Regions from separate parts of the Martelella sp. FOR1707 genome, predicted to be linked through region 2. Evidence: riboswitches for the same ligand, from Rfam matches in the RefSeq annotation. Region 2 holds a riboswitch; each other region holds the start of a gene.

Region 1 (10,617 bases), on a different contig from region 2:
CCCGGCACAGACCTCACCATCGGCCTTGCCGATGAGCACGAGTGGTCTGGCGGCGCGTCGATGGCGAAGAACGGCATTGTCTGCAACCCCAACATTCCGACGGAGGAAGTGTTCACCACGCCGCACCGTCTGCGGGTGGAGGGTCATGTCTCCTCCACCAAGCCGCTGTCGCATCAGGGCACGCTGATCGACGACATCCGCGTCGAATTCAGCGAGGGCCGGATCGTCAAGGCGTCGGCCGCCAAGGGTGAAGCGGTGCTGAACAGGGTGCTCGACACCGACGAGGGCGCGCGCCGCCTGGGCGAAGTGGCGCTGGTGCCGCATTCCTCGCCAATTTCGGCCAGCGGGATCCTGTTCTACAACACGCTGTTTGATGAAAACGCCTCGTGCCATATCGCGCTCGGCCAGTGCTATTCGAAATGCTTCCTCAACGGCGACAAGCTTTCGCCCGACGAGATCGCCGCGCGCGGCGGCAATTCATCGCTGATCCATATCGACTGGATGATCGGCTCAGACCGGATCGACATCGACGGCATCGACGCCGCCGGCAACGCCACGCCGGTGATGCGCGGCGGCGAATGGGCCGAGTAGGCGGGATGGTCGTGTTGGGGGCGCAAGGTGGCCATTGAGGTGCCATGCGCTCCATTAAGGCGAACCGGAATCAACCTTGCGTGTTCGGCTTTGCCGAGGTCTCAGGCTATCGATGGCTGCCAGCCCTCTCACCCGTCCCAGCCGATCACCGTCAGGTCCGGCCACAGCGTCTTCCAGCGCTCGACCTTGTTCTCATAGGCTTCGCGGGAGACTTGCGTCTTGTTCGGGCGGACGACGGCGTTGAGGAGATCGGCGAGACCGAAGGGCGCATCGCATTCGAAGCCTTGGGCCGTCGGTCTGATGCCGAAGGCGGTGGCCGTGGTCGGAAAGGTCGTGATCGCCTCCGAGACGCTATCATATGCTTCGATGTCGAAGCCGAAGCGGTCGCCATACCAAAGGTGCACCCGGGCCTGGTTCTTGACGTCGATCCAGGCCGGCAGAGCGGAAAACGCCGCGCGGATACGGGCGGCATGGCGGGCTTCCGCCCGCTCCGACAGGTCGCTGGGGTCGAAATAGACGATATCGATATCCGCGATGCCGTGCGTCGGGTCCATGGCGAAGCGGCGGTTCCAGACCGTCTGCGCCAGCGCGCCGGCCACCAGCCAGCAATCCGGTAGATCGATCAGGCGCCAGTTTTCCAGAAGCGGCCTGATAAGCGGACTGTCCGATACCGCCGCCATAACTTCCGCAAGCTCATTCTTCATCGCGGCCCGCCACGACGATCCGCTCGGCGCGGCTGTAGACGCTGAAGCCGTCGCCGCGCGCCGTGGCGATCAGCGTCAGGCCGGCGGCTTCCGCCGTCTCGACGGCGAGCGCCGTCGGCGCGGAGATCGCGATCAGCACCGGGCTGCCGGCAATCGCCGCCTTCTGCACCATTTCCACCGAGAGCCGGCTGCTGACGACAATCGCGCCCGCCCTTGCATCAATACCCTCGCGCGCCAGGGCGCCGATCAGCTTGTCGAGCGCGTTGTGGCGGCCGACATCTTCCCGCACCGTCAGCATGCCCTCGCCCGGACGATAGAAGCCCGCGCCATGCACCGCGCGGGTGGCGGCAAACAGCGGTTGCGCGCGCGACAGCGCCACCACGGCGGCATTCACAGCGTCGGCCCGCAGGCGAAAACCCGGGGCGGCGATTTTCGGCACGGCCCGCACCGCGGCCTCTATGCTCTCCAGCCCGCAAAGCCCGCAGCCGACAGGCCCCGCCATGGAACGACGGCGGGCGGCGAGCGCCTCGGAGCGATCCGCCCGCAGCGTGATCTGCACGTCGATGCCCTTGTCGAAGGCAACGATATCAACCGCCTCGATCTCCCGAGGATCGCTGACGATGCCTTCCGTCAGGCTGAAGCCATAGGCGAAATCGACGAGATCATCCGGCGTTGCCATCATCACCGCATGGGTCGAGCCGCCATAGCTCATCGCCACGGCCATCTCTTCGGCAAGGGGTCGGTCGGCCGCCGTGTCGCGGCTTCCATGGGTGAATAGGGGCTTCAAGGGGGCTCCGGCCATCGCCTTACACCATCACCGCTTTGGGCAGTTGCCGCTCGCCCTTCAGGATCGCCGCGACCAGCGCCAGGGACGAAGTGAGTTCGAGTTCGCTCGAGGCGGCGAGCGCCACCCGGATCGCCGGCGGCGCGGCGGCGCGGCCGACATGAAAGCTCGACCCGGAAGCGACAGCGACGCCCCGGCTTTTCGCGCGCTCGACCATCGCCGCCTCTGTGAGGCCCTCCGGCAGTGGTATCCAGACATGCAGCGCGCCGGGCGTCATGCGGCAGGCGATGCCGGCGAGCGCTTTTTCCGCGATCGCCCGGCGGCGCATCAGCGCCTGGCGTTGCCAGTTGACGAGTTCGATCGCGGTGCCATCGAGGATCCAGCGGCTGGCGATCTCCGCCATCACCGGGGTCGCCACCCAGTTCGCCGCGAGATATCGGTTGGAAACGGCGGCGGCAAAGCGATCCGGCGCGGCCACGAAGCCGCAGCGCAGGCCGGGGATCGTGTTCTTCGACAGGTCGGTCATGTAGACCGTGCGCTCCGGCGCGAAGGCGGCGACGGGCGGCGGGCGGTTTTCGACGAGCGGTCCCAGCACATCGTTTTCGATGATGGCGAGATCGAGCCTGCGGGCAATCGCCGCGATCGCGCGGCGGCGCGGCGCGCTCATCACCAGCGCCTGCGGCCCAGCGGCCGATGGCTGGAGGAAGATCGCCCGCAGACGCTTGCGGCCGGCAACGGCCTCCAGCGCGGCCGGCACGATGCCCTCGCCATCCACTTCCACGCCCTCGAGATCGATGCCGAGATAGCCGGCGAGCGGGCGCACCATCGGGTGCGTCAACGCCTCCACCGCGAGCGACCCGCCGGCCGGCACGACGCTCATGAACGCCGCCGTCATCGCATCGCTGGAGCCGTTGGTGACCGTAATGCCGTGGGCTGGCGCCTTCAGCCCGCATGCGGCCAGCCAGTTGACGCCGGCCATGCGGTAGCGCTGGAACAGCGCGTTGGGCATCATCGAAAACGCCAGTTCCGGCGGCATGGTTACGCCGAGATCGGCAAAGGCTGCGCGGAACTTGGCGAGGCTGCGGCTCTCGCAGACCGGCTTCAGGATCGAAAGGTCGATGACGCCGCTGCCGCCCTCGGTGAGGTAGGGCCGCTCGGGGACCACAGGTTCCGCTTTGATATAGGACCCGCGCCCGACCTCGCCGACCACCATGCCGCGCCGCGTCAACTCCTCATAGGCGCGGCTCACGGTCTGCACCGACACCTTGAGATCGGCCGCCATCTCTCGCTGCGGCGGCAGGCGCATGCCGTCGATGAGCAGGCCGTTGCGCACGGCGGCCGCGATCTGTTCGGCAATGGAGAGATAGGCCGGCCGCTTGATAAGCCGGGGATTCGGGCGCCATTTTGTCATCTCCGGATGGTGGGGCAAATCCGGGAAAATGACAAGCGCGCGGCGGAAAGCGGATTGCGGAAAGGCAATGCCAAAGCCATGGAATGATTAACACTTCCGAAAGCTCCGGCAAACCCGCGAACCGCCGGCGGCTGTCAGCCTGCCATCGCCCGCATGACCGGACTTTGCAACGGTGGCCCGGTGAAGGCGCAACCGAAGCCCGCGGCGAGCGCACCAAGCTCGGCGCGATGCAGGTGCGGCACCAGTCCCTTGACGGAGGCGCTTGCGAAGAAGCTTTCGAAGCCGCCTGGGGTCACGGCGGTCAAGAATTGCGCCGGTTGCGGGCCGTGAACGTGAAATGCGTGCTCCCGGCCACGGGGTATGAAAACGGTTTCGCCATTGCTGCAGCGTCGCGTAGCGCCCTCCAGCCAGAATTCCACACCTCCATCGATCAGATGAATGATCTCGTCCTCATTGCGATGGACATGGCGCGGCGGGCCGGAGTTGGGCGGAACGATCGCTGAAAACATTCCAATTCCGCCGCCGGATTCGGCGGGCGTCAGAAGCACTGTATAGATCGTATTGAGCCAGGTCACGGTCGTGCCGGGCGAGTGCATTGCAAGATAGGTGTTCATGATTTTTTCCTGTCTGGATTTCAACAATTGCACCCGGCCGGAGCGCAGCTGACATATCGCCGAAAACCCGATATTAATGAAATCTATTGTTTAGATAGGACCTATCGACAGCATGAATTTCAGAAACCTCGACCTCAACCTGCTACGGGTACTGGACGCACTGCTGGACGAGCCCAATACCACCAGGGCGGGTACCGCTATCGGTCTCAGTCAGCCCGCGGTAAGCTCCGCGCTGAAGCGGTTGCGCGATCTTACCGGCGATGCGCTTTTTGAGCGCGAAGGCAACAGTTTGGTGGCAACGCCTTATGCGCTCGGCTTGCGCGAACCTGTGAGATCAGCGCTGGACGGCCTGGAACAAGCCTTCGCTGGCCGTGATGGTTTCGACCCCAACCGAAGTCAGCGAAGCTTTCTGCTCGGCGCGTCGGATTTTTTCGCCGAGCTTCTGATGCCCGCCCTCGTAGACCGGATGACCCGCGCCGCGCCCGACATGCGTTTGAAAATGCTGCCGTCCGCGCCGGACCAGCTTGCCGGACTGCTGACGGGAAACGGCTTCGACATGATCGTCTCAATTGCCGCGGAGGTGCCGGGCTGGATCGAAAGGCGGTTCCTGTTCTCTGCCCGCAACGTCGTGGTGGCACGGCACAATCATCCCGGACTTCAGACCCTAGAACCGGGCGCCACCATGCCGCTGTCTCTATTCTGCGAAATGCCGCAGGCAATTTTCTCCGCCACTCGCGACTTCACGCATTTCGAGGATGTAGCGCTCTCCCGAATCGGGAGGGCTCGCCATGTTCGCTTCACGCTTCCTGGATATTTCGCCGTCGCCCGCGTCGTTGGCAATAGCGACATTATCGGCGTCTTGCCCGCGAGCCTTGCGCAAGCGTTGCAACCGGAAATCGGTCTTTCAGTCTATCGCCTGCCTTTCGAAATGCCACTGATCGACCTTTACCTCTACTGGCGTAGCCGCGATACCCGCGATGCCGAGCATTCCTGGCTCAGGGAAGAAATCGTGGGCATTCTCGCGCCTCTCAACGAGGCCGCGCTTGCCGCCGCACCGGTCGCCGATGACTTTGCTTGACGGCGGAAACCGTCTAGAACGCCCCGAACGAAACCGGCGACGGGGCGACCATGTCCGAGAGCAAAGCGAAAACCGCGATAACCGACACCGATGCGCTGGTGGCGCGCGGGCTCGTGCCAGCGGAAGCGGCGGGCGATATCGCGCGGGTTGCCGAGGATTTCCGCATCCGCATTCCGGCCCATATCCTGTCGGCGATCGACACGGTGGCCGCCGATGATCCGCTGGCGCGCCAGTTCGTGCCGGATCGCCGCGAGCTTGAAGCCTATGACGGCGAGATGGAGGACCCGATCGGCGATGGCGCTTTCGAGCGGGCAAAGGGCGTTACCCACCGCTATCCCGACCGGGTGCTCTTGAAGCCGACCCATGCCTGCCAGGTCTATTGCCGCTTCTGCTTCCGCCGCGAGACCGTGGGCGAGCCGGAGGCCGCGCTTGACCGGGACGAGCTTGCCGCAGCGCTCGACTATATCCGCGCGCATAGCGAAATCTGGGAGGTGATCCTGTCGGGCGGCGATCCGCTGGTGCTGTCCGACCGCCGGCTTTCCGCGCTGATGAAGGCGCTTGGCGAAGTCGAGCATGTGGCCGTGATCCGCATCCACACCCGCGCCCCGCTGGTCACGCCCGAGCGCATCACCGACGGCCTTGTCGCGGCGCTGAAGCAGGCCCGCAAGACGGTCAATATCGTCATCCACGTCAATCATCCGCGCGAGCTGACCGAGGCGGTGCGCAGCGGGCTCGCCCGGCTTGCCGATGGCGGCATTCCGCTGTTTGCCCAGACCGTGCTCTTGAAGGGCATCAACGACGATGCCGAAACGCTGGCGACCCTGTTCAGGACGCTCCTCGCCAACAGGGTCAAGCCGTATTACCTCCACCATCTCGACATGGCCAAGGGCGTCGCCCATTTCGCCGTGCCGATCGCGCGCGGACAGGCACTGATGCGGGCGTTGCAGGGCGCGATCTCCGGGCTTTGCCTGCCGACCTATGTGCTCGATATTCCGGGCGGAGCCGGCAAGGCGCCGATCGGCCCTTGCTATCTGGAGCAAACCGGAGAGACGGAATACGAGGTCACGGATTACCGGGGCGGAAAACATTCCTATTCCGACTGGCGGTAAGCGCCAGTCTGGCCCTGCCGGTGCGTCATCTCCGCTGCGCCTCGCCCTCAGCGAAGGCCAGGGCGAGGATCGCTTCGTTTGGAGGGGCGGCGCTGCCGGCCTCACGCGCCGATAGTGCGCGCCTCGATTTCCTCCAGCGTAATGCCCTTGGTCTCGGGTGCCGCAGCGATCGCGTAGACGATGCCGACGATGCAGAAGAAGGTGAAAATCGCGAAGGTCCCGACGATGCCGATGCCCGCCAGCAGATCCGGAAACACAAGCGCCACCAGGAAGTTGAAGAACCAGTTGGCGACGGAGGCGAGCGCCATGCCGCGCGACCTGAGCCGCAGCGGAAACAGCTCCGCCATATAGAGCCAGGGCAACGGGCCGAGACTGACGGCGAAGAAGGCGATGAAGGTGAAAATGCCGATCATGGCAAGATAGGGGGTTGCCGCGACATCCATCATCGTCGCCACGGTCACCAGCGCCATCGACGCCGCGGTTCCGATGAAGCCGAGGATCAAGAGCTTGCGCCGGCCCATGCTCTCCACCAGATACATCGCGACGACGGTCAGCGCGACATTGACGACGCCGATGCCGACGGTCGCCAGAAGATCGGTCGTGGTGCCGGAAAAGCCGGCATTCTTGAAGATTTCCGGGGCGTAATAGATGATCGCGTTGATGCCGGAAAGCTGCTGCAGCACGAACACGATCATGGCGAAGCTCGTCACCGGCAGGATCCCGCGCTTCAGGAACGTGCTCCAGGCAGGCGTCGCCTCCTCGTCCTTGGCACTCTCCTTGATCTCGGCGATGATCTCGTCGACCTCGGCGGGCGAGGATTCCGGCTGCAGCTTCGCGATGATGTCACGCGCCTTGTCGGCATTGGCGTTGAGCGTCAGCCAGCGCGGCGTTTCCGGCGACAGCAGGATGCCGATCAGCGCCACGATCGACGGGAACACGCCGACGCCGATCATCCAGCGCCAGTCGCCCGAACCGCCAAAGGCCGCGTCCGACATGTAGGACACCATGATGCCGATGGTGATCATCAACTGGAAGGCCGAGACGATGGTGCCGCGAATGCGCGCCGGCGCGACTTCCGCCAGAAACATCGGCGCGGTCATCGCCGAAGCGCCGATGCCGACGCCGATCAGAAGGCGGGCAAGTGTCAGAACATACTGGTTGAAGGCAAGCGCGGAAATCAGCGAGCCGACCAGAAAGATCAACGCGCCCAGGATCAGCATCGGCTTACGCCCGTAGCGATCGGTGGTGACCATGGCAAGCACGGTGCCCGCCACCGCGCCGAGCGGCACGGCCGAGGTGATGACGCCCTCCATGAAGGCCGAAACCGTGAAATCCTGCTTGATGAACGGCAGAGCGCCGGAAATCACGCCCTGGTCGAAACCGAAGAGCATGCCGAACAGCGCTGCCACAATGACGATGGCGATGAGCATGGGTTTTCCTCCGCTTGGACGGCAGCTGCCGCCTTCCCCTCTTATGACCCCGTTTCTGAACCGTCGCTGAAAACCGCAAACGGCCTTATACCAAAAGTTGAAAGTCGAAACGGCATCCGTTGTCAAATCCTTTTGGACCTTGGCGTTTATATTAGCGGCGTTCCCGACTTCGCCGCCGAGCCTCTTGACCGGCGCGCCGCCGCGCGGCATAGAAGACGCATCCGAGGGGTGTGTCCGTGACACTGAGATGGCCGATGGCCGAACCCTTGAACCTGATCCGGGTTATGCCGGCGTAGGAACGGAGTTTGGTCTTGAGCGACACGCCCAGAAAATCAGCCTCTATTGACGCCTTCGCTGCCCGGTTTAGCCGGGGAGAGCGGGAGTGAAGCGTACCCTTTCGGCGGCACTCACCTTTTTCGCGATCATGTCCGGGCTTCTTGTGCTCTGGCAGTCGATCATCGTCTTCGGCGAGTTGCCGCGCTATATCCTGCCGCCGCCGCTTGCGGTACTGGCAAAATTCCAGACCGCCCACGCGATGCTGCTTGAAGAGGCGCTGGTAACGCTCAGGGAAATCCTGGCGGGCTTTGCCATGGGCGCGGTCTTCGGCGCGATGGCGGCGATTTTCATTGCCGCCTTTCCCCGCATCGGACGGTTCATCTGGCCTGTTCTGGTGGTGCTGCAATCTTTCCCCGTGTTTGTGATCGCGCCGATGCTGGTGCTCTGGTTCGGCTTCGGCATCGCCTCCAAGGTGGTGATGACGACCATCATCGTTTTCTTCCCCGTCGCCTCCAGCTTCGCTGACGGGCTGCGCCGCACCGATCCGGAGGTCGTGGCCGCGGCGAAGCTCGATGGCGCGGATCATTTCGAAATGCTGCGCCATATCCGCCTGCCGCTGGCCCTGCCGCATCTGTTTTCCGGCCTCAGGATCGCGGCCCCGCTCGCGCCGCTCGGCGCGGTCGTCGGCGAGTGGGTGGGGTCTGCCGGAGGGCTCGGCTTTCTCATGGTCCAGGCCAATGCCCGCATGCAGAGCGACACCGTGTTCGCCGCCATGCTGATCCTGGCACTCGAGGCCGTGCTGTTTCGAAAGGCGGTGGATCTCGCCGCTCCCTTCTTCACCCGCTGGTCGCATGAGGATTGAGCGACCGGTTCAGATAAACAGGAGAATGACATGCTGAAGAAACTCGCATTCGCCGCCGCTCTTGCCCTGGCTCCCGGGCTGGCGAGCGCCGCCGACAAACTCGATGTGATCCTTGAATGGTATGTGAACCCCGACCACGGGCCGCTGGTGGTAGCCCAGGAGAACGGCTACTTCGCCGACCAAGGTCTCGATGTGGAACTGCTGCCGCCGTCCGACCCGTCCATGGTGCCGCGCATGGTGGCGACCGGCAAGGTCGATATCGGCATTCACTACCAGCCCAATCTCTATCTCGACCACGAGGCCGGCATCGATATCGTCCGCTTCGGCACGCTGGTCTCGACCCCACTCAACACGCTGACGGTGTTGAAAGACGGGCCGATCAAATCCGTCGCCGATCTGAAGGGCAAGAAGATCGGCTTCTCGGTGGCAGGCATCGAGGACGCTGTGGTGGCCACGATGCTGGAAAACGCGGGCCTTTCCAGGGACGACATCACCCTGATCAACGTCAATTTCGCGCTGACCCAGTCGCTGCTGTCCGGACAGGTCGATGCCACCATCGGCTCGTTCCGCAATATCGAACTGCCGCAGATGCGGATCGCCGGCCACGAAGGCAAGGCGTTCTTTCCGGAAGAGCATGGCGTGCCGGTCTATGACGAGCTGATCTACGTGACCCGCAGCGAGATGCTTGATGATGACCGCCTGCCGCGCTTCCTCGAAGCTGTCGAAAAGGCGACGGTCTTCATCGTCAACCATCCGGAGGAAGCATGGGAGAGCTTTGCCAAGGCCTATCCCGATCTCGACGATGAGCTGAACCGCCAGGCCTTCGCCGAATCCGTCGTCCGCTTCGCCAAGCGTCCCGCGGCCTCCGATGCCGCACGCTACAAGCGTTTCGGCGCGTTCATGGCGGAAAATGGACTGATCTCTGAAGCGCCGCCGGTCGACGCGATTTCAGTGTCGCTATCGCAGGAAAAGTAGATCGGCCTCAAATCGCCACAAAAGCACATTATAAAGAATTGAAAGAGGCGGCGCGCATGCCGCCTCGCTGTTTCGGTCTTTTGTGACGACAATTGCGGCGATACCGCCATCCAAAGACCGATCTCTATTCCTTCACGACAGGAGATCGGATCATGAAACTTGCCGGCCTTGTGCTGGTGGTGGTCGGGCTTGCGGGCCTCACCATCCGCATCTTGCTTTATCAATATCCCGACGTTGCGGGCACCATCGAGGGCAGCCTTCTGAGCCCGCTCTCCCACCTCGTCCTGGCCGCCGGCGCCGCACTACTCGCGGTGCATCTGCTCTACCGCGTGCTGCGCCACGTCATGCATTTCTGACGGCTGCAAGCGGTCGGCATGGGTCCGCGCGGCGCGTGTGGGCCTGCAGCCTCAAGGGCATTTCACGCTTCCCCGTTGGATACCCTATTGCATTGAAATCATGCTGTATTTTCCCTAGATAGGCGAGCGCATACCCGAATCCATGACCTACAGAGAAATTGCATGCACCTGAAATACCTTCCCCTCGTCATCCTTCTGTCTGCCTCCTCCGCAATGGCGCAGGACTGGGCCGATCCGGACCATCCGGAAATCGACTACTCCGGCGTCTACGGTCAGCTCGCCTCCGAAAACGGATATAAGGAAATGATCGGCTGGTGGTCGTATGGCGACGAGGGCAAGGCCTATGACGACATCAATATGCTGATGGTCGCATCCAATGCGTATCAGCTGATGAGGGAACACAAACACTGGACGCTTTCCGGCGAGT
Region 2 (10,617 bases):
GATTTCAGCTATGTCTCCACCGCCGGCGGCGCATTCCTGGAATGGATGGAAGGCAAGGTTCTGCCGGGCGTTGAGATATTGAAGAAGTAGTCTCTGCCGCCTCGTCTTTTCGAGGCGGGAAGAATTCCAGAAAGCAGGAAGCCGGCCCCCTCGGAGGCCGGCTTCTTCATACGCGTCTGACGTCCGTTAGAACGTCTGCGTCACCGATACCTTGAATGTCCGGCCGGGCTCGGAATAGAAGCGCTCCGGCTGGGTCATGTCGGTGTCCTGCAGGTCCAGCGCGTTGTAGTAGGTCTGGTCGAACAGGTTGTAGACCCCGGCCTGGACCAGCAGGCCCTCGAACTGCTCCGGCGACCACCAGGCGGTGACGTCGACGATGCCGTAGCCCGGCGCCTTGAACTCGGCGGTGGAACCATCCGGCACCTTGGCCGAAAGGATCCAGTTGGCGTTCGCGCCCCAGGTCTCGACATTGTAGCCGCCGCCGATCACCGCCTTCAGCGGCGCGACCGAACCGAGAATCTCATTGGTATCCATGTTCCAGCCGCGCGCAAAGGCGAGCGAGGCGTGCATGTCCCAGTCATTGAGGAAGGTCTTCTGGTAGCTCGCCTCGATACCGGCAATCTCGACATTGTCGATATTGACGGTCTGGGTGATGCCGAGCGGGTAGAGGCCGGCGGCAAAGCCGAGATCGGCCGGTTCGACGGACTGCGTGTCGATGAAGTCCTTGTAGCGGCTGTAGAAGGCCGAGACCCGGCCGCCATCGTCATCATCGCCGAAGTTCGCGCCGAGCTCGACGCCCCAGCTTGTTTCCGGCTCGAGATCGGGATTGCCGATTCTGAGATAGCTGCCCGGCGCGCCGTAGTCGACGTAAAGCTCGCCAGGCGTCGGCGCGCGGAAGGCAGTCGAGATCTGGCCGTAGAGCTGGGTGAAGTCGTTGAGCTCGTAGGTGGCGAGCAGCTTCGGCGAAATGTGCCAGTCGCTCTGGCCTTCCGGCAGGCCGTTATAGTTCGGGTTGTTGCGGTAGGCGGCGGTTTCCTGCGGGTCGTACTGATACCAGTCGAAACGCACGCCGGGTGTCAGCGCGAAGCCGCTGTCGCCGAAGACGATCTCGTCATGGGCGTATAGGCCGAGAACATAGCCGTTCACATCGGGCGTGTCGGCTTGGTTGGTATGCAGGAAGCTGCAGGTGCTGAACGGGCGGAACGGCCCGGGACCGCAATTGTCGACGCCGCTCGAATACTGGCTGGTCTGCGAATAGTAGAAATCGCCGCCGAGCGTGAAGGTATGAAACAGCGAGCCGGTCTCCACGCTCTTCTCGGCCCAGCCCGACCAGCCGTAGCGTTCCTCGTCGGTCTTGGATGTGCGCGAATATTCGCCAAAGGGCGGTGCGCCGCGCGAGGGCAGGCGGATGCCGGAGGTGCCGCTTTCGCGCTCGCTCTTCAGCCAGTAGAACGTGCTGAAGGCCTGGTCGATCAGGCCGTCATCGGCGATGGCGTTGTAATTGTAGTCGATCGAGACGCGGTCGCGATGCTTGTCTTCGGTGCCGTTCCAGTTGTCCAGCGCATAGGTCGCCCCCTGATCGGTCAGCAGCTCGATATCCTTGTTGCGGTCATACCGTTCCACAGTCAGGCCGATGGTGTGCGCTTCCATGATGTTCTGGCGGATCTTGAACAGCAGGTTGTTCTCGTCGAAGGTCGCCGGGTTCGGCTCGCTGCGGGTCGCGCCATAGCCGCCGACATCGCCCTGGTTCTTCATTTCATCACCCGTGGCGATATCGCCCTGGAACAGAAGCGCGGTACCGCCCGACTGGATCGCGAACGCGCCCTCGCCGTCCATGCTGTTATCGGCGCTGTCATAGGTAAAGCCGATGCGGCCGCCATAACCCTTGTCGGGATCGATCAGGTCTTCGGGCTCAAGCGTTCTGAGCACCACCGTGCCGCCGAGCGAGCCGCTGCCAGAGCGCGAGCTGTCGGCGCCGCGCACGATGTCGATCGTCGCGATCGAATCGAACGAGAAGGCATCCCCGCCGCCGCTGGCGTCCGAACGCGCAGTGTCATCGAGATAGGGAATCTGGATGCCGTCGATGACCGTGGAAACGCGCGGGCCCTGCATGCCGCGAATGTTGACCGAGCCGGCATCATCGCCCACGAAGGTCACGCCCGGTTCCAGAATGCGGGTGTAATCGTCAAAATCGGTGACGATGTTCTGGTCGAGATCCTCGCGCGTTGTCTCTGTGGCAAGCGGGGTGTCGGCGATCCCCTCCTTGCCGCCCGTTGTCGTCACGCTGACGGGGGAAAGCACGGTCGTCTGGGTGCTGTCCTGAGCCAAAGAGGCCGTGGCGCTGATAAGGGTGGCCAGAGCCGTGCACGATGCCAAAATCCGCGAAATACGCATCACCGAATCCTTCTTTTTCACTGAAGAACCTGGCTGGCTTGCGAACGGCATGGCGTACTGGCTGGCTGGGCATTTTCCGGCGGTCAGCCGGTGTTGGACTATCCGCTATAAAACATGAGTATAAGTGTCAAGATAAATTGCCCGGGTTTTGACACATTTGCACCGCCTGTGCCGGATATGCGTCATCACAGCTGTCGCGCGGGCGAAAACCCGGCTATAATGAGCCACGGGTAAAGAGGACTACCGGATGAACAAGAAGCGTCTCGCGCGCCGGGTTGCGGCCGCTGTCGGCATGCTGGTCCTGACCAGCGGCGTCTATCTTGGCGGCCTTCAGTTGAGCGGCAATTTTCACGAGGTCAAGGCGGGCGAGTTCTATCGCTCGGGGCAGCCCAGCGCGGACGCGCTTTCGCGTTATATCGACCGGCACGGCATCAGGACCGTTATCAACCTGCGCGGCGCGAGCCCCGGCCGGGCGTGGTATGACGACGAGATCAGGGTGAGCGCTGAGAAGGGCGTCGAACATATCGACTTTCCGATGTCCGATCGCACCATATTGTCGCCGGAGCGCAGCATGGAATTGCTGGCGCTGATGCGCGATGCGCCCAAACCGATCCTGATCCACTGCAAGGCCGGCGCAGACCGCACCGGGCTTGCCTCCGTGATGTATCTCCAGCAATTGGGCGGCATCGACGAGGAAACCGCCGAGTGGCAGCTTTCCCCGCTTTACGGCCACGTCGCCCTGCCCGGCATCGGCCCTTACGCCATGGACACGAGTTGGGAGGACTTCGAGAAAGTTCTCGGCCTCGATAGCTGAGGGCGTTCCCTACGGCGCGAAACGCGACCGCTCCTCTTTGAACCGACGCGCCAGAAACGCGCGGATGAGCGCGATTCTCGCAAGGCTGCCTGTATCGGGGTGCGAGAGAAGATGATAGGCCCTGCGAAAGCCGACGGACGGCAGGATGCGCTCCAGACCCTCGCAGTCGCGGGCCACGAAATCATGCAGGATGCCGATGCCAATTCCCGCCCTCACCGCCTCCATTTGCCCGGCAACGCCAGCGCAGCGGAATTGACGGCCGGCAAAGCGCGCAAGATGCCCCGCATAATTCAGCGACGAGGCATAGGCATAGTCTTCCACGCCTGTGACGACCACATGGTCGGCAAGCGCCTCCTCGCTTTCGGGCGTGCCGTGCCGGCGCAGATAGGACGAAGCGGCATAGACGCCGAGCGTGTAGTCGGTGAGCCTGGACACCACAAGCCGGCCTTCCGCCGGCGGATCGAGCGTGATTGCCAGATCCGCCTCGCGCTTCGACAGCGAGAATGTGCGCGGCAGCGGCACAAGCTCCACGATCAGGCCCGGATGCTCCTCCTGCAGGCGTCCGAGTTCGGCGGCCAGAAAATAGGTGCCGAGCCCGTCCGGCGCGCCGACCCGCACCGTGCCGGAAAGGCTGGCGCCGCGCGCCCTGGTATCCTCCGCAATGCCCAGAATTTCGGTTTCCACCCGCTCGGCCACCGCCAGAAGCCGCTCGCCGGCCTCCGTCAGCGTCGAGCCGGAGGGGCGGCGTTCGAACAGCGGTTCGCCAAGGGACTCTTCCAGCGCATTCAGCCGTCGGGCGACGGTGGCGTGATTGAGCCCGAGCGCCTGCGCCGCCGCCAGTATCTGCCCGCGCCGCGCCACCGCCAGAAAGACCCGCAGATGATCCCAATCCATTCGCCTGCCCTACAATTTTTGCACAATGGATTTTAGATTTATCCTGTTTCTTTGCAGAAATGAATAGGCGATAGTGCCGGCATACAGCATCGATCTTTCCCTGGAAGGCAAGGGAATTGAATATGGCCTTGCGGCTTGCTCCCAATACTCTCTCCCGCTGGCGGGAGAGATGCCCCGAAAGGGGCAGTGAGGGTGGCGCAGCGTATCCAATTGTGAGGCGTTCGCGGTGAAAACCTCCCCCCTCACTGCCCCTTTCGCGACATCTCTCCCCTCCGGGGTGAGAAGATTGGGGGGCCATGCGGAAAGGCCATGGACAACAGCCCTGCCCTCAAGCGGGGGATCGATGGCTCCAAAATTCAAAAAGCCTCATTGGCAGCAACACCGGAGGAATAACCCATGAAATCCATTCAGCATTTTGTCGGCGGCAAGCCGTTTGCGGGAACCAGCACCCGTACCGTGCCGACCTATAACCCCGCCACCGGCGAGCAAAGCGGCGAGCTTTCGCTGGCCAGCAACGCCGATGTGCGCGCCGCCGTCGAGGCCGCCAAGGCAGCTTTTCCGGACTGGGCGGCGACCACGCCGCTGCGCCGCGCCCGCATCCTGAACAAGTTCCTGTCGATCCTGGAAGACCGGATCGACGAGATGGCGAAAGTCATCACCGCCGAGCACGGCAAGGTCCATTCCGATGCGCTCGGCGAAATCCAGCGCGGCATGGAAGTGGTCGAGTTCGCGACCGGCGCCCCGCAGCTTCTCAAGAGCGAATACACCGAAAATGTCGGCACCGGCGTCGACAGCTATGCGATCCGCCAGCCGCTCGGCGTCGTCGCCGGCATCACGCCGTTCAACTTCCCGGCCATGGTGCCGATGTGGATGTTCCCGATCGCGCTGGCCGCCGGCAACTGCTTCGTGCTGAAGCCGTCCGAGCGCGACCCGTCCGCCTCGCTGCTGATTGCCGCATGGCTGAAGGAAGCGGGCCTGCCCGATGGCGTCTTCAACGTCGTCCAGGGCGACAAGGAAGCCGTGGACGCGCTGTTGAACGACCCGGATATCGAGGCCGTCTCCTTCGTCGGCTCGACCCCGATCGCGCGCTACATCTACACCACCGCGACAGCCAACGGCAAACGCTGCCAGGCGCTGGGCGGCGCCAAGAACCACATGATCGTGATGCCCGATGCCGACATGGACCAGGCCGCCGACGCCCTGATGGGCGCCGCCTTCGGCTCCGCCGGCGAGCGCTGCATGGCGATTTCGGTCGCCGTTCCCGTCGGCGACGAGACGGCGGACAAGCTTATCGACAAGCTGAAGCCCCGCATCGCCGCGCTGAAGGTCGGCCCCGGCACAGATCCGGAAGCCGATATGGGCCCGCTGGTGACGGCGGCCGCACTCGAGCGCGTGACCGGCTACATCAACTCGGGCGTGGAAGAAGGCGCCGAACTGGTGGTCGACGGTCGCGATCTCAAGCTGCAGGGCTATGAGAACGGCTATTTCGTCGGCGCGACCCTGTTCGACAAGGTTACCACCGACATGAAGATCTACAAGGAAGAGATTTTCGGCCCGGTTCTCTCCGTCGCCCGCGCCAAGAGCTATGATGAGGCCGCAGAGTGGATCAACGACCATGAATTCGGCAACGGCACGGCGATCTTCACCCGCGATGGCGATGCCGCCCGCGAATTCGCCCACAAGATCAAGGTCGGCATGGTCGGCGTCAACGTGCCGATCCCGGTTCCGATGGCGTTCCACTCCTTCGGCGGCTGGAAGGCCTCGCTCTTCGGCGACCACCACATGCATGGCCCGGAAGGTGTGCGCTTCTACACGCGCCTCAAGACCATCACCCAGCGCTGGCCCAAGGGCATCCGCGCCGGCGCCGAATTCTCGATGCCGACGATGAAGTAAATACCGTAGCGCCGCCCCTTACCGGGCGGCGTTTTTCTGCTATATAGCGGCCACTAAGAGCGACAGGGGCGCCCGTGAGAGCGGGCTGAGATGAACCCTTGGAACCTGATCCGGATCATGCCGGCGGAGGGAGTCACTCGGGTTTTCGCTTCGGCGCCCGAGTTCCTCCGCGACAAACAAGGAGGACGCCGATGGCCGATATCGCCCCCATACTTGAGAAAATGCGCGCGGACGCGCCGCTTACCCAATGCATCACCAATTACGTGGCGATGAATATCGCGGCCAATGTGCTGCTCGCCGCCGGCGCTTCCCCGGCAATGGTCCACGCCAAGGAAGAGGCCGGTGAATTCGCCGGCATCGCCTCCGCCGTCACCATCAATATCGGCACGCTATCCCCCGACTGGCTTGCTGGCATGAAGGCCGCGATCGAGACGGCCAACGGCAAGCAAACGCCGTGGGTATTTGATCCCGTCGCCCATTTCGCCACCGGCTTCCGCGCCAGGGCCGCGCGCGAAATCCTCGACCTCGGCCCCACCATCCTGCGCGGCAATGCCTCCGAAATCCTCGCCTTCTCCGGCGCCACCAGCGCCGGCAAGGGCGTCGATGCCGGCGACAGCGTTGCCGCCGCTGAAGAGACAGCGAAGGCGCTTGCCCGAGAGCGCAACATGGTGGTGGCGGTCACCGGCGAACGCGATTTCGTGACCGATGGAAGCCGCGTCGCCCGTATCGGCGGCGGCTCGGCGCTGATGCCGCGGGTGACGGCGCTCGGCTGCGCGCTGACGGCGCTTGTCGGCGGCTATGCCGGAGCACGGCGTGACGACGCCTTCGAGGCGACGGTCGCGGCGCTTGCCCATTACGCGGTGGCCGGCAGCCGCGCGCATCGAAAGGCGGAAGGCCCCGGCTCGTTCCAGGTCCATTTCCTCGATGCGCTTGCCGCCGTGACACCCGAAGCGCTTGACCTTGAAGCGGAGATTGAATGGCCATGAAATTCGACCTTTCCCTCTATCTCGTTCTCGACCCGGACCTTTGCGGCGACTATGGCATGGTCGCCACCACCAGGGATGCCATTGCCGGCGGCGCGACCATGGTTCAGCTCCGCATGAAGCACGCCTCGACCCGCGAACGCATCGATATGGGCCTCGCGCTGAAACAGGTCACGGCCGGAACGCCGTTCCGCCTGATCGTCAATGACGACGTCGAGGCCGCCATCGCGATCGATGCCGATGGCGTTCATGTCGGCCAGGAGGATGCGCATCCGCGTGAGGTGCGGGAAATGATCGGCGACGACAAGATTCTCGGCGTTTCCGTCAATGGCCTCGACGTGGCGCGCGCCTTTGATCCCGCCGGCATAGACTATATCGGCGCCGGGCCGGTGTTTGCCACCAGCACCAAGTCAGACCACGCGCTGCCCGTAGGCTTTGCCGGCCTTTCCGCGATGATCGACCTTTGCGGATTGCCCGCAGTTGCCATCGGCGGGTTGAAAGGGGAGCATGTGGCGGCCACATTCAAAAGCGGGGCCGACGGGATCGCCGTCGTTTCGGCCATTTGCGGCCAGCCCGACCCATATCAGGCGACGGCGGATCTTGCCGAAGCCATCCGGAAGGCGAAGCAATGATCGCAAACATCCTCTCGATCGCCGGGTCCGACCCCTCGGGCGGCGCCGGCATTCAGGCCGACCTCAAGACCTTTTCCGCGCTTGGCACCTATGGCATGGCGGCGATGACGGGCCTGACGGCGCAGAACACGCGCGGCGTCACCGGCGTGCACGAGGTTCCCTCGGCCTTCGTCGCCGAGCAGATCGCCGCGATCTTCGATGACGTGAAGGTCGACGCGATCAAGATCGGCATGGTGGTCAATGCCAATATCGCCGTCACCATCGCTGACAGCCTGCGCCACCATGTGGAGGTGCCGGTCGTGCTCGATCCCGTCATGGTCGCCAAGGGCGGCCACCGGTTGCTGCCGGAAGATGCAATCGAGGCGCTGAAGGAGCACCTTATACCGCTTGCCGCCGTGCTGACGCCAAACCTGCCCGAGGCCGCCGCCCTGCTCGACGCCGATACGGCCACCACCCGCGATCAGATGATCGAGCAGGCAACCGCGCTGAGAGGTCTCGGCGCGCAGGCAGTGCTTCTGAAGGGCGGCCATCTGGAGGGCGCGGAAAGCCCGGATCTGCTGGTCACCGCCAATGGCCATGAATGGCTGGAGGGCGCGCGCATCGATACCGCGAGCACCCACGGCACGGGCTGCACGCTTTCAAGCGCGATCGCGGCCGAGATCGGCAAGGGCGCGCCTCTTTCGGAGGCGGTCGCAAACGCCAAGCGTTATGTCTCCGGCGCGATTGCGGCGGCCGACAGCCTGCATGTCGGCTCCGGCCACGGGCCGACCCATCATTTCCATGCGCTTTGGGGCGAAGTCACCAAAACGTGATGCCGTCCACCCCGCAGTCAGCCGCCGTTCATCTTTTCTACGCTAATCCTGCCCCTAGCTTCCAAACAGAGGCTGCGTATACTGCTGCCTGAGCAACGAAGGAGGCTTTGGATGAAAAACGGATTTATGATCGCCGGCGCTGTCGCGCTCTGTCTCAGCGCAGGTTTTGCGGTTGCAGAGGATGGACCGCAAATGCTGCGCCAGGACGACATGAAGGCGATAGGCAAGGCCATGGGCCAGCTCGGCGCGATCGCCAAGGGCCAGAACGCCTATGACCCGGTCGTGGTCGAGGGCGCGCTCTCCGATATTTCCACCAACATCACCGATTTCACGACCCATTTCCCGCCTGATTCGAAAACCGGAAACGGCACCGAGGCGAGCCCGGCGATCTGGGAAAACATGGACGACTTCGAGGCCCATGCGCAAAAACTCGCCGATGACGCCGACGCTTTGCTAGCCGACCTGCCGGCCGATCAGGCCGCCGTGGGAGCTGCCATGAAGACGCTGGGCGCCAGCTGCGCGGCCTGCCACAAGCTCTATCGGGTCGACAAGTAAGGCCTTCTCATTGTCTTGGCGCGGTTCCGGGCGATTGAGCGGTTCTCCGCCCGCCCGGAACTGCTGTTTTCCTTTGAAATTCGGGAACAGGGAGACCCGGCGTGAAAAAGCTGACGATCATCGTACTGGCTATCGCCGCTCTGTTCATGGGGGCGGCTTTTGTGGTTGCCTTCACCCCGCCGAAACTCGATCCGGCGGAATATCAGGATCTACAGGCCGCAGATCCCCATAATGGCGCGAAAATGTTCTGGGCCGGCCAGTGCGCCGGCTGCCACGCCGCCCCGGGCGCGACCGGCGATGAGAAGCTGGTCCTTTCCGGCGGACACCCGATCGAAAGCGATTTCGGAACCTTCTATGCCCCCAACATCTCGCCCGACAAGCAAGAGGGCATCGGCGACTGGTCGCTCATGGACTTCGCCAACGCGGTGAAGAAAGGCGTCGGCCCGCATGGGGGCAACCTCTACCCCTCCCTGCCCTACACCTCCTATGTGCGGATGAAGGATCAGGACGTGAAGGACCTTCACGGCTACATCATGACGCTGCCGCCGAGCGACACGCCCAGCAAGCCGCATGATGTTGATTTCCCGTTCAATGTCCGGCTGGGGCTTTCATTCTGGAAGCAACTGTTCTTCAGGAACGAAGCGCGGGTGCAGCTCGCCAACGCCTCGCCCGAGATCATGCGCGGGCAGTATCTTGTTGAGGGGCCGGGCCATTGCGGCGAATGCCACACGCCGCGCAACGCGTTGGGCGGGCTCGAATATGACAAATGGCTCGCCGGCGGGCCGAACCCCGACGGCGAAGGGACGATCCCGGACATCACCCCGGGCTCAAAAAGCATCGGCAACTGGACGGCGGCGGAAATCGCGGACTATCTCGAAACCGGCTTTACGCCGGATTTCGACACGGTCGGCGGTTCGATGGTCGATGTGCAGCAGAACCTCTCGCATCTGCCGCGCTCCGACCTCGAAGCCATCGCCGCCTATCTGAAGGCCGTGCCCGCGCAGTAGCTCAATCGGCGAGCGTCTGCATATAGCGCATGCCGGTCACCGGGCGCGCGACGAAATCCATCTGCTGGTAGAACCGGTGGGCGCCGAAATTGCCGGTGGCGGCGCTGACCGACATGTAGGAGCAGCCGGCGGCCCTGGCGAAATCGCGCGCGCGGGCGATCAGATGCTGGCCGACGCCGTGGTTGCGGTGGCCGTCGCGCACGAAGAGATGATGCAGATCCATGCCGCGCCGGCCCTGCTGGGCGCGGTAGAGCGGCGTCAGCAGCGCGTAGCCGAGAAGCTGCGCGCCGGCATCGGCGACCAGCGCGGTCACCCACGGCGTCGCGCCGAACAGGTCGCGCTTGAGGCTCTCCGCCGTCATTTCCGAAGGATCGTCGTGAAAGGCGGCAAGCAGCCCGATCATCTCGAGCAGTTGCGGAATATCGGGCTCGACCGCCTTCCTGATGGTCATCAGGGCTGGTCGTTCCAGTGCGATTTTGTCTTGATCGTCAGTCATTTTATCGTCCCTTGGCCTTCGAATTCTGCCGCCGTGGGGGACGTTTTGCATCAACACCTTGCCGCCCCCAGGCGGCCGGTGATGAACATGATCAATCGGCCGCTCCTATTGGAACAGCCAAAAATACATATGATTGT
Region 3 (10,617 bases), on a different contig from region 2:
TAGCTGCCGAGCCGGCTGTAGAGCAGCCAGGGCAGCGTGGTCAGGTCATCGCCGCCAAACAGCGCCACCGCGCCGAGATCGCCGAGCGACAGCGCCATGGCGAAGGAGAGCGCCGTCAGAAGCGGCCGTTTCAGCCCTGGCCAGTCGACAATGCGCAGCCGAGAGAGACCAGAAAGGCCGAGACTTGCCGCAAGCCGCGCGGTGCGCGCCCTGTGAACCGCGATCGCCGGCTGCAGCACCCGCAGCACGAAGGGCAGCGCCATCAGCGCGTTGATGCCGGCGACCACCAGCGGCGCGGCCGCATCGGTCAGCCCGAAGGGGCGGAGCAGCAGAAACCAACCGGTGCCCAGCACGATCGGCGGCACCAGCAGCACCAGAGATCCCATCGCAGCCATCGTCGCGCTGAAACCCTTCTCGACGGCGCTCGGACGTTTTGCCGCTGCCACCGCGCCTGTCGCGGCAATGAAGGCGAGCGCCACGAGAAGCGAGAGCAGTGCCGCACCAAGCGCAATCGAAAGGCTGGTCGCCGTCGCCCGCAGAAAAATCCTTTCGCCGAGCAGCTTGATGAGGTCGGCCTCCACGCCCTTGATGACGATCATGGCGAGCGGGAGCGCGAGGGCAACCGTGAACAGCGCGATGATGGTGGCGTCGGCCAGCGCCTTCAGCCGGCCAGCGCCATCCGGGCGGGCGATGGCGGTGTCGGCACTTGTGCCGGGATCGTCGGCCTTGGGCAGAAAGGCGAGCGCGATCAGCACCAGGCCGGTCAGCGCGATCTGCATGCCTGCAAGGGCGACGGCGCGGGCGGGATTGAAATCGAAGCGCAGCGCCTGATAGATCGCGACCTCGATCGTGGTCGCCGCCGGTCCGCCGCCGAGAATGAGCACCAGCGTGAACGAGGTGGCGCACAGCATGAAGATCAGCCCGGCGACGCCGGCGATCAGCGGCGCGATCACCGGCCATTCGACAAAGCGGAACACCGCGCGGCCGGGCATGGCGAGCATCGCCGCCGATTTGAAATATTCCTGCGGCACCCGCTCCAGCCCCGCCAGAAACAGGCGGGCGGCGAGCGGCAGGTTGAAATAGACATGGGCCAGCAGAATGCCCTGCAGACCGTAGATCTGGAGCGGGCGACCGAAACCGGCCAGCGTCAGCAGATCGTTGAATATCCCCTGCCGGCCCCAGATACCGATCAGCCCCAGCGCGCCGATCAACACCGGCAGGCCGAGCGGCACCGCCATCAGCCGCACGATCCACAGCCGGCCCGGAAAATGCGGACGCCGCGCCAGCGCCAGCGCAACCGGAATGGCCAGCGCCACCGAAATCAGCGTCGACAGCGTGGCCTGCCAGAGCGTGAAGCGCAGGATGCGCCAGACATAGGGCTCCTCGAACACCGCCACCGAAGCCTGCAGCCGCCCGAACCCGGAAAGCGCTATAATGGCGATCGCGATAAAGCCGATGACGCCGGCGAGGGCTGCGATGCCGTAGCCATAGCTGCGGCGGCGTTCGGAGGAGGACATCAGCATGGCGCGGCCCTCTCGCTCAGGCGCAGGCGGGCGGATGAGCCCGGCAGCGCGTGGAGAATGAATCTGCAGCCTTGTGCTGGACCCGTCGGCCACCTCGCCTTTCAGGGAGCGGGTCTATTGCGTATGTGCCGCGCGTCTTGCTTCCAGTATTCTCTCCCGCTGGCGGGAGAGATGCCCCGAGAGGGGCAGTGAGGGTGGCGCGGCGTATCAGATCGTGAGGGCGTTTGCGGGGAAAGACTCCCCCCTCACTGTCGCTGTCGCGACATCTCTCCCCTCCGGGGCGAGAAGATTGGGGGGCTATGCGGCGCGGTTCGCCGCACTGCGCCGGAGGCGAGGTAGCCTCGCGCTCGCGCCTCACCGCCGGACCTATCGCTCTCACCGCGCGCTCATGGCGTTCAGCCATTCGTCGATCCATTTCTGGCGGTTTTCGGCGACGACGCCGGGGGCAAATTGCAGGGTCTTTTGCGGTTTGACGGCGTTTTCGAAGGCGGCGGGCAGCGGTTCGCTGGTCGCGGCCGCCGGCATCATCCAGTTATGGGTCGGGATCGCGTCCTGGAAGCCGGGGGTCAGGATGAATTCGAGGAAGGACCTTGCAAGGTCGGGATCATCGGCCATCGTCGTCATGCCGGCGACCTCGATCTGGATGTAGAGCCCGTCCTGGAAATCGATCGCCTTGTAGCGGCCGCTCCCCTCCTCGATCTCGTGATAGGCCGGCGATGTGGTGTAGGACAGCACCATTGGCGCCTCGCCGCTGGTGAACAGGCCGTAAGCCTCCGACCAGCCCGGCGCGACCGTCAGAATCCGGTCGGAGAGTTTTTCCCATTGGGCGGCAGCGTCATCGCCATAGACCGATTTCATCCACAACAGCATGCCGAGGCCCGGCGTCGAGGTGCGCGGGTCCTCGATCACCAGTTTCTGGTCGGCGGGGCCGTTCACCAGTTCGTCGAGCGTTGTCGGCGGGTTGTCGATGCTTTCGGTATCGTAGACGATGTCGAACCAGCCGTAATCGAACGGCACGAAGATATCGTCGGAAAAGCCGCCGGGGATATCGGCCGCCTCGGTCGAGACGCCGGATTTTGCGAAGAAGCCGGTTTCCTTCGCCTCGTGCACAAGATTGTTGTCGAGGCCCAGAACGATATCGGCCGGGCTCGATTGGCCTTCGAGCTTCAGCCGGTTGAGGAGCGCAACGCCGTCCTCGACGCTGACGAATTTCAGCGTGCAGCCGCAGGTCTTCTCGAAGGCTTCCTTCACCAACGGCCCGGGTCCCCATTCGGCATCGAAGCTTTCATAGGTATAGACGGTGAGGACCTTGTTCTCCTGAGCGCCTGCCGGCAGCGCCGGAAGGGCCGCAAGCGCGAGAATGGCGATGGTCGTGCGATAGGTCATGACGCCTCCTTGTGTTCGGTACTGAAGGGGAAAACGGCGTCCTGCGCGTCTAATCCCTCCGCCGGTGCTAGCCGGATCAGGTTCTTCGGGTTGGCCGCAGGCCTCTCAGCGAAAATCGCACCCCGTTAGAGCTGACCAAACACCTATCGCGGCGGTCCCGGCATTTCAAGAGGCGCACGATTTGAAAAAACGGCCCGGAAGCACTAGGTAGAGGGCGTGTCCGGCGTGCCGGACGAAAAGTCGGTCGTCATGCGAAATAAAGCGTGTCGGCTCATCCTTCAGGGGCGAAAGCACTCTGGAAAACCGAAAACGGCGCGGCCGATCTCGGCCAGCGTGCAGTGTTTCAAGGAAGGAGCACACGAGATGACAGAAGCAAAAGCGGGCGATACCGTTCGTATTCACTACACCGGAACTCTCAATGACGGTTCGACCTTCGACAGTTCCGAAGGCCGCCAGCCGCTGGAATTCACCGTCGGCGCCGGCCAGATCATTCCCGGCCTCGACCGCGAGATCGCCGGCATGAATGTTGGCGACAGCCGCGACGTGAAGGTCGATTCCAGCGAAGCCTATGGCCCCCATGACCCGCAGAAGGTGCAGGTCGTGCCGCGCTCCGCCATGCCGCAGGAAGTGGAAGTTGCCCCCGGCATGCAGCTTCAGGCGCGCACGCCCGACGGCCAGACCGTGCCGCTGATCGTGACCAAGGTCGAGGAACAGGAAGTCACCGTCGACGCCAATCATCCGCTCGCGGGCCAGGATTTGAATTTTGCCGTCGAACTGGTCGAGATCGTGAAGGCCGCCTGATCAGGGCCTTCCGCGCCGTTTTCGAACTATGTGAAAATATTGCGGCGCGAAGGTGGCACATTGCCATGATTTTGCCATTCTTTGGCTGAATGGCTTTGCTAATAATGGGCTGGTACGCAAATGTGTGTGTCAGCCCTTTTTGATGAGCCATCCCCATGCCGGATTCCCGGAACGTCTATTTTATCGATCGAAAATATTCTTCTTCAGCGATGGAACCGAAACGGGCCTGCCTCGTTTGTGACTCGTCCGCGCCCGTCTGGGGACGGGCGTTCGCGCAACCGCGCCTGCGCGCTTCCGGCGGGCGAAGGGAATGAGTATGCTGCTCTGCACCATTTCATTTTATCTATCCATTTAAAGCCAACGGGATTTACGCATGAAGAGACGAACCTTTCTGGCCCAGACCGCGGTCGGCGTGCTCGCTCTTTCGGGGGTGGGCGGCAAGGCCTTCGCGCAGCAGGCGGTCGAGCCGGGAAAGATGCCGGAAGCCAATGCAACGGTCGAGGCGTCAGCGCCGCCTCCTGACGCGTTCAATTTCGACACGCTTACCGAACAGATGAAGGCCAAGGCCGGGGAGGCTTACGAGGAGCCCTCCCAGGAGGTCCCCGAACCGTTCCGGGACCTTCAATATGATGATTACCGCGCGATCCGCTACGATCCCAACAAGGCGATCTGGCGCGACCAGTCCGATTTTCAGCTTCAGGCCTTCGCGCTCGGCTGGCTGTTCAAGACGCCGGTCGATATCTACGAGGTCGCCGACGGCGTTGCGCAGAAACTCGAGTTCACCGGCGATGACTTCATCTACCGCGCGCCGCTCGACGTCGAGCAGTTTCATGGCGTCAAGCTGCCGGGGGTCGCGGGCTTCCGGATCAACTATCCGCTGAACCGCCCGGAAGTTTCCGACGAGCTGATCTCGTTCCTGGGCTCGTCCTATTTCCGCGCGCTCGGCCAGAACAATCTCTATGGCCTTTCGGCGCGCGGCCTTGCGATCAATACCGCGACCAGCCAGGGCGAGGAGTTTCCGCGCTTTTCCGCCTTCTACATCATGCGGCCGGGCACGGAGAAGGACAAGATCACCGTTTTTGCGGCGCTTGATGGTCCGAGCGTGACCGGCGCCTACCGTTTCGTGATCACGCCGGGCAAGAATACGCGCATGGATGTCACCGCGCGACTCTTTTTCCGGAACGATATCGAGCGTCTCGGCGTTGCCCCTATGACTTCCATGTTCCTGTTCGGTCCCGCCAACCATCATGCCTTTGATGATTATCGGGAGCGGGTCCACGACAGCGAGGGTCTCAAGATCGTGCGTGCCGACGGCACCGAGCTTTGGCGCAATCTGCAGAATGCCAAGACGCTCGCCAATTCGTTCTTTGGCGAGACCAATCCGCGGGCGTTCGGCCTCTACCAGCGCCATCGCGGGTTCGAGGATTATCAGGACGCCGAGGCCCATTACGAGCGGCGGCCGTCGCTTCTGGTGGAGCCGGCCGGAAACTGGGGCAAGGGCACGATTTCGCTGGTCGAGATCCCGACCGACAAGGAAGTCAACGACAATATCGTCTGCTTCTGGCAGCCGGAAGCGCCCGCCAAGAAAGGCGGATCGGCCGAGTTCGGCTACCGGCTGACCTGGGGCGCGATCGAGGAAGACCAGGCCCGGCTTGCCCGCGTTGTCGATATCCGCAGTGGCGAAGGCGGCGTATCGGGCGTAGCCAATGACGATGACGACGTGCGCAAGCTCGTGGTCGATTTTGCCGGCGGCCCGCTGGATGACATGGCGCCCGGCTCGGAACTGCAGGAGCGCCTGCACATTACCAATGGCGAGGTCGTGCATTCCACGGTCTCGGCGATCAGAGGCCAGGGCGTCTGGCGTCTGGCAATCGATATCAAGCCCGCCGGCGACGCGCCGGTGGAAATTGTCGGGGCGCTGACGGACGGCAGCCGCGACGTGAGTGAAATCTGGTTATATCAGTGGAGAAAAGGCGATGACCAACCAAATTGACGGGTCGGATCAGAACATGGAATTCAGCCGGTTTCTTCCGGCGTCCGCGCCGCTTCCCATGCCCGAGCAGCTTTTGGAGCGCCCGCGCCGCCGCGGCGTGATCGCGACGATCCTGTCGCCGGTTCTCGTGTGGCAGCGTCCGCGCTCGGCACGGCTCTAGGAACCGGAAGGTAACTTTTCCGGGCGGCCTTCCGTTTTCAACGGTGAGGCCCGCAAGGACCAAAGGGATAACCGATGCTGGCCTTCAGACGGACCTTTTCGATCGTATTCGCCGCAATCATCGCGATTGCGGCGTCTCGCATCGCGATGGACGTTTTCTTCGCCGACGGCGCCGACTGGGTCGACTTCGTGCGGATCGCGCTGTGCGCTGCGACCGCCGCTTGGATCGCCTGGGGCGCTGCACTCGGCATCGGCGGCCTTATCGGCCGCAGGTTCAAGACGCCGCCGCGCGCCTCGCTTGCCGAAAGCGGCCAGGCGGCAAAGACCGCCATCCTGATTCCGGTCTACAATGAAGACCCGCGCGCGACGTTCTCGTCGGCCGCCGCCATGGCGCATTCGCTGGCGCAAACGCCCTATGCCGGGCTTTTCGACATCGCCATCCTCTCCGACAGCCGCGATCCCGAGGTGATTGCGCAGGAGGAGGCGTGGTTCCTCACCCTTCACGCCGACATGCCGCGCGGGATCGACGCATATTATCGCCGCCGCACCGACAATAGCGGCAAGAAAGCCGGCAATATCGGCGATTTCGTCCGCCGCCACGGCGCGCGCTACCCCTATATGCTGATCCTCGACGCCGACAGCCTGATGGAAGGCGAGACGATCGTGGAAATGCTGCGCCGGATGGAAGCCGATCCGCGGCTTGGCCTCTTGCAAACGCTGCCCAAGATCATCGCGTCGAAGACCTGGTTCGCTCGTGCGCTGCAGTTTTCCGCCGGCCTGTTTTCGCCGATGTTCACCCGCGGCCTTGCCCGTATCCAGGGCGAGGAAGGCCCGTTCTGGGGCCACAACGCCATGGTGCGCACAAACGCCTTTGCCGAAAGCTGCGGGCTGCCGGCGCTTTCCGGCGCGCCGCCCTTTGGCGGACATATCCTGAGCCATGACTATGTCGAGGCGGCGCTCCTCAGGCGTCGAGGCTGGATCGTGCGGGTCGACCCCGATCTTGAGGGCTCTTACGAGGAAGGGCCGCAGAACGCGATCGACTATGCCAAGCGCGACCGCCGCTGGTGCCAAGGCAATCTCCAGCATATCCGCCTTGTGACCGCGCCCGGCCTGCATGGCTGGAACCGCTTCACCTTTCTGCAGGGCGTGATGGCCTATATCAGCTCGCCGCTGTGGATGGCGTTCATTGCCGCCTCGATTGTCGCGCCCCTGTTTGCGCCCGCGATCGACTATTTTCCAAGCCCCTATCTGCCGGCGATCTTTCCGCGCGCCGAGACGGCGCTTGCGGTGACGCTGCTGGTGGGCGTCGGCGGGCTTCTGATCGGGCCGAAACTGCTGATCGCGTTGCGCGCCGGGCTTTCCGGCGAGGCCCGCCGTTTCGGCGGATTTTTCCGGGTGTTCCTCTCCACGCTGGTCGAGATCATCTGGTCTTCGCTGCTTGCGCCAATCACGCTGATGTACCAGAGCCGCTCGGTGATGCAGGTTATCTTCGGCATGGATGGCGGCTGGCCGTCCTCCGACCGCGAGGGCCAAACTCTGAAATTCGGCGAGGCTTTCCGGGCAAGCTGGTGGATCGTGCTGACCGGCATTCTGACGCTCGTCGGCTCGTGGACGCTCGCGCCGGACCTGTTCTGGTGGCTGACGCCGATTGCCGGCCCGCAGATCATCGCCCCGCTGCTGATCGCCGCAAGCTCATCGCCGGCAAGCGGTCGGTTCGCCTATCGCTGCCAGCTGTTCCGCACCCCCGAGGAACTGGCGCGTCCGGCCATCGTCAGGGAACGCGACCGCGTTCTTGCGCGTTGGAAGGAGAGACCCGCTGTTGACCGGGAGACCGCCGCGCCGAGGACGGATGCAATCGAGCCCGCCTATTCGGCCGCGCAGGGATAACGCCTTTGGACGCAAACAGGAGCAATGCCGCCGCCCCGGCGGCGCCGGTGAAAAGCAAGCGCGATCCGCGCCTCGATGTTCTGCGCGGCCTGGCGCTGATCATCATCTTCATCGACCATGTGCCAGAAAACCTCTATTCGTTCTACACGATGCGAATGTACGGGTTTTCCGATGCCGCCGAAGCCTTCGTGCTGATTTCGGGCATTTCGGCCGGCCTTGCCTATAGCGGCCGGTTCGTCGCGGGTTCGCTGATGGAGACGGCCAAACGCATCTGGCGGCGGGCGGGCACGATCTATGGCGCGCATCTGTTTTCCACGCTTGTCGTGCTGGCGCTTGCAACGCCGTTTCTGGTGCGCTTCGGCATGGAGGAATTCGCCGAGCTGAACGGGCTTTCGTGGCTGTGGGAACAGCCGCTCGGCACGGTCGCAGGCTCCGCCCTGCTCACCTACCAGGTCAGCTATTTCAACATCCTGCCGCTTTATATCGTGCTGTTTGCGGCCCTGCCGGCGCTGCTATTGCTCGGCAAGCGCAGTATCAGCCTGATGCTGTCAGTCTCGTTCGCGGTCTGGCTGGTGGCGCGCTATTTCGAGATCCGGCTGCCGGCCTATCCGGCCGACTGGGCGTGGTTCTTCAATCCGTTCTGTTGGCAATTGCTGTTTGCGATCGGCCTTGCGGTCGGCATCGCCAACCGGCGCGGCAAGGCGCTGGTCGCGTTTCATCCCGCGCTTTACGCCGCGTCCGTCGCCTTCGTGGTCTATTCGGTGTGGTGGCGGCTGATCGGGGAGTATAATTTCCCCTTCCCCGCCTTCATGCCGGACTTCATCGCCGATACCAGCAAGGAATGGCTCAGCCTGCCCCGTATCGCCCACATTCTGGCGCTCGCCTATATCGTGGTCTACATGCCGGGGCTCAAGCGTTTCCTGTCGCTCCCGGTGTTCGAGCCCATCAATGTCATGGGTCGGGCGAGCCTCGCCACCTTCGTCACCGGCTCACTGACCGCCTTCGCGTTTCAGATCCTGCGCGAAATGACCGGAATCACGCTCCTGGGAGATAGTATGTTGCTGCTGGCGGGCATCGCGATCCAGTATTTCGCCGCCCGCACCGCACTTGCCCGCGCCGGCAAGGCCAAGGCGGCTGTGATACCGCCCGCGATCACGCCACCGCCGGAGGCCGCCATCAAGCGGTCAGGCTGATTCCGCAGCCTGCGCCGGCGCGCCAAGGAGCACGGGCCGCAGCGCAAGGGCTGCGACAAGACCGACCATACAGACGGCGGCCGCAAACATGAACAGCATGGTGAACGTGTCGCCGTAGCCGCCGATCGCCAGCGCGCGGGCGGGTTCCGGCAGCGCGGCAATGGCTGTCGGCGAAAGATCGGTAAGCGCGCCGACGCCCGGTATGATCGCGGAGCGGCCGAGGCCATGGGCCAGGATCGCGCCATAGATGGAAATGCCGGCCGACGCGCCCACCATGCGCGACAGCGTCACCGTGCCGGTGGCCGCTCCGACATCGCCGCCGCGCGCGGCGTTTTGAACGCCGAGCACCGGCACCTGCTGGCCGAAGCCGATGCCGAGCCCGTGCAGGCCGAGGATCAGCGCCATCAGCGCCAGCGACGCGGAAACGGCAAACAGCGAAAGCGTCACAAAGGCCAGCGTCGAGAGCGACAGGCCGAGAATGGCAAGCGGCCGGTATCGTCCGGTGATCGACATTAACCGCCCGCCGGTGAGCGCGCCGACAGCCAGACCAATGGTGACCGGAATGAAGAACAGGCCCGCCGCCGTGGGCGATAGCCCGTGAACGGTCTGCAGGAACAAAGCGAGATAATTGACCATGCCGATGGCGATGCTGCCGCTGGCAATCGAGATGATCAGAAGCAGGACCACGGTTCGGTTTGAAAACAGCGAAAGCGGGATCATCGGCTCGGGCGCGCGCCGTTCCACCATCACCCACAAGCCGGTGAGCACGGCGACCGCGGCCACCACGCCGAGGCTTGCCGGCGACAGCATCGAGCCGAAGATTTCGCCGGAATCGCACCACAGCACGATCCCCGTCACCATCAGCGCCAGAAGCAGCGCGCCGAGGAAATCGATCTTCGGCTTGCGCCCGGTTTTGCGATTGGGGAGCAGAATATGGAGGCCCGCAAGCACGACGAGCCCGACCGGCAGGTTGACGAGAAAGATCGAGCGCCAGCCGAAGGCGGCCGTCATCGTGCCGCCAAGGATCGGGCCGAGCGCGCCCGACGTCATCAGCACAAGGCTGGCATAGCTCTGGTACTTGGCCCGTTCGCGCGCGGGAAACAGGTCGGCGTTGAGCGAGAAGATCGACACCATCAGCCCGCCGCCGCCGAAGCCCTGGAGAACGCGCGCGGCAATCAGCGTGTTCATCGAGACCGCAAGCCCGCAGGTCAGCGATCCGACCAGAAAGATCACGATCGCCGCCATCAGCACATATTTTCGCCCGATAAGATCGCCAAGCTTGCCGTAGATCGGCATCACCGCACAGGAGGCCAGCAGATAGGCGGAGGCGACCCAGCCGAAGCGTTCGACGGCGCCGAACTCGCCGACGATCGTCGGCAGCGCGGTGGAGACGATCTGGTTGTCGAGCGTTGCCAGGAACATCGACATCAGCAGGAACAGGAAGGCGATGACGCGACGGCGCGGATGTTCGACCAGCGAGACGAACTGGCTCTGTTGGTCCATGGGCGGGGCAGTCTCGGTGGAGCGCATCGCCGATACATGTGCTGAAAGCAAGTATTTGTCAACAGCATGGATATGCACTATGCATGTTTCAAAATTTCCGATGATCTGATAGACAGGAAGCATGGACGAAAAGCGCGACACGACACCCCCCGGCCAGGCCGACGCCATGGAC

The links. A riboswitch is a leader RNA that binds a small molecule or an ion and turns the genes downstream of it on or off. The one in region 2 is predicted to bind thiamine pyrophosphate.
Region 1: linked by a shared signal. The riboswitch ahead of V6765_RS08780 (ABC transporter permease) and the one ahead of thiM (hydroxyethylthiazole kinase) in region 2 are both predicted to bind thiamine pyrophosphate.
Region 3: linked by a shared signal. The riboswitch ahead of thiB (thiamine ABC transporter substrate binding subunit) and the one ahead of thiM (hydroxyethylthiazole kinase) in region 2 are both predicted to bind thiamine pyrophosphate.

Annotation. Positions count from the first base shown of each region.
Region 1 covers NZ_JBAKFP010000003.1:176,391-187,007, forward strand. The annotation lists gene V6765_RS08740 (aminopeptidase) at 1-591, shown strand, start outside; gene V6765_RS08745 (nucleotidyltransferase family protein) at 720-1,295, opposite strand; gene fdhD (formate dehydrogenase accessory sulfurtransferase FdhD) at 1,285-2,097, opposite strand; gene ehuR (MocR-like ectoine utilization transcription factor EhuR) at 2,102-3,490, opposite strand; gene V6765_RS08760 (cupin domain-containing protein) at 3,625-4,104, opposite strand; gene V6765_RS08765 (LysR family transcriptional regulator) at 4,217-5,182, shown strand; gene V6765_RS08770 (lysine-2,3-aminomutase-like protein) at 5,233-6,291, shown strand; gene V6765_RS08775 (sugar porter family MFS transporter) at 6,393-7,721, opposite strand; TPP riboswitch at 7,936-8,037, shown strand; gene V6765_RS08780 (ABC transporter permease) at 8,146-8,859, shown strand; gene V6765_RS08785 (ABC transporter substrate-binding protein) at 8,890-9,834, shown strand; gene V6765_RS08790 (hypothetical protein) at 9,987-10,190, shown strand; gene V6765_RS08795 (hypothetical protein) at 10,353-10,617, shown strand, end outside.
Region 2 covers NZ_JBAKFP010000002.1:796,833-807,449, reverse strand. The annotation lists gene V6765_RS07765 (phosphoglycerate kinase) at 1-90, shown strand, start outside; gene V6765_RS07760 (TonB-dependent hemoglobin/transferrin/lactoferrin family receptor) at 187-2,394, opposite strand; gene V6765_RS07755 (dual specificity protein phosphatase family protein) at 2,642-3,208, shown strand; gene V6765_RS07750 (LysR family transcriptional regulator) at 3,218-4,102, opposite strand; gene V6765_RS07745 (CoA-acylating methylmalonate-semialdehyde dehydrogenase) at 4,499-5,995, shown strand; TPP riboswitch at 6,050-6,144, shown strand; gene thiM (hydroxyethylthiazole kinase) at 6,187-6,981, shown strand; gene thiE (thiamine phosphate synthase) at 6,972-7,610, shown strand; gene thiD (bifunctional hydroxymethylpyrimidine kinase/phosphomethylpyrimidine kinase) at 7,607-8,422, shown strand; gene V6765_RS07725 (c-type cytochrome) at 8,534-8,977, shown strand; gene V6765_RS07720 (c-type cytochrome) at 9,124-9,984, shown strand; gene V6765_RS07715 (N-acetyltransferase family protein) at 9,986-10,480, opposite strand.
Region 3 covers NZ_JBAKFP010000005.1:300,907-311,523, reverse strand. The annotation lists gene thiP (thiamine/thiamine pyrophosphate ABC transporter permease) at 1-1,523, opposite strand, end outside; gene thiB (thiamine ABC transporter substrate binding subunit) at 1,899-2,909, opposite strand; TPP riboswitch at 2,946-3,044, opposite strand; gene V6765_RS15700 (FKBP-type peptidyl-prolyl cis-trans isomerase) at 3,273-3,710, shown strand; gene V6765_RS15695 (glucan biosynthesis protein) at 4,084-5,703, shown strand; gene V6765_RS15690 (hypothetical protein) at 5,687-5,863, shown strand; gene mdoH (glucans biosynthesis glucosyltransferase MdoH) at 5,938-7,749, shown strand; gene V6765_RS15680 (OpgC family protein) at 7,755-8,942, shown strand; gene V6765_RS15675 (MDR family MFS transporter) at 8,934-10,445, opposite strand; gene V6765_RS15670 (MarR family winged helix-turn-helix transcriptional regulator) at 10,567-10,617, shown strand, end outside.